One region of the Halomonas sp. R57-5 genome, then DNA from elsewhere that is predicted to be linked to it. Evidence: predicted binding sites of a transcription regulator. Region 1 holds the regulator's gene; the other holds the start of a gene.

Region 1 (2,633 bases):
GTACCAAAAACCGTCCATTAGCCACGGGCCGGATCAGCGAAACCGAGGCGCAGCTGCTGTTTATTGCCCTGGTGGCCGCGGCGTTTATTCTGGTACTACTAACCAACTGGTTTACGGTGCTGCTCTCGCTGGGCGGGGTGCTGCTGGCGATTATTTATCCGTTTATGAAGCGCTATACCCACTTTCCCCAGGTGGTGCTGGGCGCGGCTTTTTCCTGGGCAATTCCGATGGCTTTTGGCGCCGTGCTTGGCCACGTGCCGCTGGAAGCATGGCTGCTATTCTGCGCTAATGTGTGCTGGACAGTGGCCTATGATACCCAGTACGCCATGGTCGATCGCGACGACGATTTAAAAATTGGCATTAAATCGACGGCCGTGCTGTTTGGAAACGCGGATCGTTTGATTATCGGCCTGCTCCAGTTAGCCACTCTGGGGTTGTTGGCCTGGGTAGGCTGGCGGGTTGGTTTAGGTGGATTCTTCTGGTTAGGGCTTGCGGCCATGGCGGCGACTTTCCTGCATCAGCAGCGCTTAATTCGCTATCAGGAGCGGGATCCCTGCTTCCAGGCGTTTCTCAATAATCACTGGTCGGGGCTACTGATTTTTGCCGGTATCGCGCTAAGTTGGTGGCCTATCACTGGGTAATCTCGGCGGTTGMCATGTAACTGTCATCAAGTCATGGTGTTATCGTCATTGACATGTCATTMAACTGTTTTTCTTTGAATTCGCTTTCTTTGAACTAGTTTTTTCGAACACCGTGAGGCTCTGGTATGACCGCCAAGACCGTTCTGATTGTCGATGATGAAGCGTCGATTCGCGAGATGATCGCGGTAGCGCTGGAAATGGCTGACTATCGCGTGCTCGAAGCGGATAATGCCCAAGATGCTCATGCTATGGTGGTTGACCACCAACCCGATCTACTGCTGCTGGACTGGATGATGCCGGGCACTAGCGGAATTGAGCTGGCAAGGCGCTTAAAGCGTGAAGAAGCTACCGCCGAAATTCCTATTATTATGCTCACCGCTAAAGGCGAAGAGGATAATAAAATTCAAGGGCTTGAAGCCGGTGCCGATGACTATATCACCAAGCCCTTTTCACCCCGGGAATTGGTGGCTCGGTTAAAGGCGGTGCTGCGCCGTGCGACCCCGCGTGGGGTTGAAGACCCGATAGAGATTAACGGTCTGCTACTTGATCCGGTAAGCCACCGGGTCAGCGCCCACGGCAAAGCGCTGGAAATGGGGCCTACCGAGTACCGTTTGCTGCAGTTTTTTATGACCCATCAAGAGCGCGCTTACACGCGTAGCCAACTGCTTGACCAAGTGTGGGGCGGCAACGTCTACGTCGAAGAACGCACGGTCGATGTGCATATTCGCCGCTTGCGCAAAGCGCTGGGCGACGTGCATCAAAACCTGATTCAAACGGTTCGGGGTACCGGTTACCGTTTCTCTGCACGGGTGTAAATGTGCGTTTATGGAGTCGTGAGCTGTGGCGAATAGCGTGGCTGTCCACGCTGGGTACTTGCTTAGGTTGGCTATTGGGCTCGGCTGGGCTAGGGCTTTCGGCAGGGCTAGCGGTATGCCTGTTTTACCATTTACGTCAGTTGCGCGAGCTCTACCAGTGGCTCACCCTTCACCCACACGATGAGCCGCCTGCTGCTCGCGGAATGTGGGGCGAGMTATTTGACCGCTTATACCGCTATCAAAAAAGCCAGCGTATTACCCAAAGCCGTCTGCGCGCTACCTTAGCGCGTATTCAAGAGTCGTCTGAAGCGATGCGCGACAGCGTGGTCATGCTTGACCGTCACGGTGATCTGGAGTGGTGGAACAGCGCTGCCACCGCCATGCTAGGGCTACAAACCGCCCATGACCGTGGTCAGCACATTACCAATCTGCTGCGCGATCCAAGCTTTATCAGTTACTTTAATGCGCGTAACTACAGTGAGCCATTAACGCTAACCTCGCCGATTGATGAACGGCGAATTCTGCAGTATCAAATTACCCTGTACGGTGACGATGAACGCTTGGTGATGGCGCGCGATATCACCCGCTTGCATCGCCTTGAGCAGATGCGGCGCGACTTTGTTGCCAATGTCTCCCACGAGCTGCGCACTCCTTTGACCGTGCTCTCCGGCTATTTGGAAACCTACAGTGATATTGCCGATCAGTTGCCGCCGCGATTAGGTCGTAGTATCCAGCAAATGCAGGAACAGACCCAGCGGATGCAGAATTTGGTCAATGACTTATTGCTGCTTTCGCGTCTGGAGATTGATCAGGGCGGTAAAGATCATCACCCGCTGCCACTTGGGCCTTTACTACAAAGCGTTTGTGATGATGCGCTGGCCCTGTCGCATCAGCGGCATACCATCACAGTGGCGCTTGAAAGCGATGCGCGGCTGTTAGGTAGCGAACAGGAAATTCGCAGCGCCGTCTCTAATCTGGCCTTTAATGCGGTGCGCTACACGCCAGCAGGCAGCCAAATCACACTGCGCTGGAAAGCTAGCGCTACTGGCGGGGGCTATATAGATGTTGAAGACAATGGTGAAGGGATTGATCCCGTTCATATTCCCCGCTTAACCGAACGCTTTTACCGAGTCGATAAGGGGCGCAGCACTGCGACCGGTGGTACAGGCTTAGGCTT
Region 2 (3,889 bases), 160 kb from region 1:
TACCAGTGAAGTGCACGCAGGCTTTATCGATACGGGACGCTTTGCGCTGTGGTGCCAGGTGTGGAGCCCCTCGCAGCCAGTGGGTACTGCCTTTGTGGTGCACGGCTATTTTGATCATATGGGGTTATATCGCCATTTGCTTGAACGCCTGCTGGCTAAGGGCTGGCGGGTGGTGCTGTGGGATCTTCCCGGTCACGGCCTTTCCAGCGGGGCGCGGGCGGAAATAGAAGACTTCGATGATTATCAACACTGTCTGGCCCATCTGCAGACGACCCTAAAGAGCCAAGGCATGGCGCCTGAGCCGTGGTTAGGCGTGGGCCAGAGTACCGGTGGGGCGATTCTGGCCACCGATGCGCTCACTCGCCGTGAGGCTTCCGGCTGGTCAGGTTTGGTGCTGCTGGCGCCCCTGGTGCGGCCTTGGGGATGGAGCCAAACAAGCTGGTTGCACTTGATTGCCAGCCCGTTCTTAAAAGAGTTGCCGCGCAAATATCGACCTAACTCCACCGACGAGCAGTTCACCGAGTTTCTACGCGAAGGTGACCCGCTGCAGCCCGAGCGATTAAGCGTTGCCTGGGTAAGTGCGATGCGCCGCTGGATGCCCCGGCTGCTGGCGCAGGAGCCCAACCCACTGCCTACCCTGATACTCCAGGGCGAGCAGGATTTGACCGTCGATTGGGAGTGGAATTTAGCGATTCTGGCGAAGAAGTTTCCCAATGCCGAAATTCATCGCCACCCGGAAGCTCGCCACCACTTGGTGAATGAGGCAGACCCCATCCGTGAAGTGCTGTTTGAAGCGCTGGATGCGTTTGTAGACAGCTTTTGTAAGTAGTTTTTGTAAGTAGTTTTTGTAATTCGTTTTTGTGAGGGATTGTTGCCAAAAGGGGGTATAAAACACATTGGTGAGATGAATTCCTAGACGTCACGAGCACTGAATAAATTCCGCTATGGATTTATTCAGTGCTTTCACCTTCCGATGTGCACGTTTCCCCGTATATTACTGAGCGTTCAAGAATGCCTCCACATCGAGCAGTATCAGCTCATTATCATCGGCGCGCCCCTGCTGGCGGCCAATAGAAAACGGGTAGTTATTGTCGTTGGCGACCACGATGGTGCGCTCATCGACACGATCCACGTTCTCAATGGTCACAAAGGGAAAGTTAAAGGTGCCGTTGATCGTGCCCCGCGGTGCAAGGCCCTCTGGATCCTGGATGTCCATCAAGTCGATATAGGCGATTTTCTCAAGCACACCCTGCTCGTCCGTACGTTCGAGATCGACGAGATAGATGCGTTTGAATTCGGCAGGATTGTCTGCCCACTCTTCTCGCGGGTCGCCCTGGSGGCTATCACGCTCGATGATTAAGCCGCGAGTTCCGCCAATGAGGTTGAAATCGCCGATGGCGTGATCCGCTGATTCCAAGGGGTAGTAGCGGGTTGTGTCGCCCCATTCGCCGGTTTTAGTGTTGAGCTCGAACATTCTTAATACGGGGGTGCCATCAATCGTTTCCGGGGCGTTGGCGTTGCTATCCCAGATGGGCTTTTCCAGTAAGGGGTAGAGGGTTGTTTGGTCTTCGGAGAGCGCCATGCCCTCATAACCACCGGAGCGAAACACTCTCACATCATCAGCGAGAGGCGCGCCAGGGTTCGGGGTGAGGGCAAAGGCATTGTCGGGGGAGCGCATCAGCGTCCCACCAGGATTGGTGGCCAGCACTTGCAGCACTTCGCCCTGATTATCGACCTGGATAATCCACGGGCCAAACTCATCGCCAATCCAGTAGCTATCGCCCACCGGCTGTATCGATTCAATATCGAAATCAGCCCCGGTTAAAAAACGACCAGGAGTGGCTTCATTCATAATCGGGAAGGGCACCTTGCGGTTTGGATCCGAGAGTTGAACGGTTTCCTCAATGATGACACGCCCAGTGTCCCAGTCGGTCTTTATGATGTTAAACATCAGAATGACGTCGGAGGAGTTCGCCTTGGAGCCAAAGCCGTTATCGGTCAACACCAGGAAACGGTCATCGCCAAGCGAGCGAATACCAGAAAAACCCTGCAGAGGCTGGCTGGGGAAGGGTAGCGCTAAGCCGGTGGCTTGCATATTCGTATATAACTGCTCAACACGGCCCTCTTGGCCAGTAAAACGGCCGGAGACGTTGTAATGCTCAGCGGCGCCGGAAGGAGCCGCCACAAAGGTGCTGCCGGGTAGCTGGGCATGGCCGGACAATGTGGCGGGAAAGCTCTGCTGGGCGTGTGCCGCACTGGTAAACGCAAAGGCGAGTAGAGCAGTCGCTAGTAACGGCTTTGTCATCACTATTTCACCATTTAGGAAGAAAAATTAGAGCAGGTGCAGCTTTTGCTAATTTTCATCCGTAATAGTGATAGTTGAATGACAAAGAGCAGACGTTTTAATGGCAGCAGGGTTTCACGTCGAGTCTGGCCCTGAGTCGTAAAATACGTCTTGCTCAACAGGCGTAAATATTAATAAATAGTGTGGCTTTCAAATACATTATTCAAAGAGGAAATGACAATGGGATCATCGGTCAAAAAGGTACTGGTCTTTGCAGGCAGTGCCCGAGAAGCGTCACTGAACAAGCAGCTAGCCAAGCTGGCCGCCAAGCGTATTGAGGCGCTTGGCGGGGAAGCAACCTTTATCGATTTAAAAGATTACCCCTGCCCACTGTTTGATGAGGATATCGAAGCCCAGGGCGTGCCGGAGAATGTGCTGAAGCTGCGTGAGATTCTGGCGGATCACCAAGCGGTGATGATCGCTTCGCCGGAGTACAACGGCTTTATCACGCCGCTGCTGAAAAACACGCTGGACTGGCTATCACGTCCCTATCAGGATACGCCGGGGCTCAAGTTATTTGCCGGTAAGTGGGCAGCGCTGGTATCGGCTTCCCCTGGTGGGCTAGGSGGCATCCGTGCGCTGCCCCTTGGTCAGCAACTGTTAGCCAATCTGGGGCTGATCGTGCTGCCACAGCCATTGTCGCTGGCGAAAGCGGGCAGCGCCTTCAATGATAGTGGCGCGTTACACGATGAAACCACGGGGCAGAAGCTGGATGCGCTGTGTCAGCGCCTAGTGAACTCATTGGCCTCCACCCACTAACCGTCCAGTGGCTTTCGGGGGCTTACGCCCCCTTTAGCATCCGATCCAGCTGTCGGTAGCCAATTGCTTCAATCAGGTGCGGTTGGGTGGGCTTGGGTTCGCCCTGAAGGTCGGCAAGGGTAAGGGCTACGCGCAGTACGCGATGATAGGCGCGGGCGGAGAGCTTGAGCTTTTCCAGCACGCCCGCCAGCCAAGCGCGCTCTTCATCGTTAAGCGCGCAGGCGGCTTCCAGGGCTTTGCCGCTTAGCTGGCTATTCAGCGCGCCACGGGCCATTTGGCGTTCTCGGGCGGCCATCACCCGCTCGCGCACTGCTTCTGACGACTCGCCTTGGGTTTGTGCGGTGAGCTGCTCTGGCGGCAGCGCGGGCACTTCCACTTGTAGATCGATACGGTCTAGCAATGGCCCGGAAAGCCGTGCTTGATAACGCTGGATTTGGCTGGCGGTACACTGACAGCGCTGGCGTGGGTCGCCCAAGTGGCCGCAGGGGCAGGGATTCATTGCGGCTACCAATTGAAACTGAGCTGGGTATCGGCGTTCATGGCTGGCGCGAGCTAAATGAATTTCTCCAGTTTCTAGCGGTTGCCGAAGTACCTCTAGCACGTGGCGGGAAAACTCCGGCAGTTCGTCCAAGAACAGTACGCCGTGGTGAGCAAGGGATATCTCGCCGGGTTTGGGTTTTGAACCGCTGTCATTTTCAGCAATTAGTGCGACCCTCAGGGCGTAATATCGGGCTATTATGGTAGTCTGTACAGGATTGAGTGCGACAGAATTAATAGCAATTGATG

What was found. Region 1 encodes PhoB, which activates phosphate uptake and scavenging genes when phosphate is short. Its sites were predicted from a motif close to TGTCATANNNNTGTCANA; they were not measured.
Region 2: HALO_RS00965 (esterase-like activity of phytase family protein) is a predicted target of PhoB. The motif match lies at 2,372-2,389, and genes of this name have one in related genera.

Annotation. Positions count from the first base shown of each region.
Region 1 covers NZ_LN813019.1:39,936-42,568, forward strand. The annotation lists gene ubiA (4-hydroxybenzoate octaprenyltransferase) at 1-641, shown strand, start outside; gene phoB (phosphate regulon transcriptional regulator PhoB) at 767-1,456, shown strand; gene phoR (phosphate regulon sensor histidine kinase PhoR) at 1,459-2,633, shown strand, end outside.
Region 2 covers NZ_LN813019.1:197,213-201,101, forward strand. The annotation lists gene HALO_RS00960 (alpha/beta hydrolase) at 1-829, shown strand, start outside; gene HALO_RS00965 (esterase-like activity of phytase family protein) at 995-2,305, opposite strand; gene HALO_RS00970 (NADPH-dependent FMN reductase) at 2,525-3,103, shown strand; partial or broken gene HALO_RS00975 (ATP-binding protein) at 3,126-3,788, opposite strand.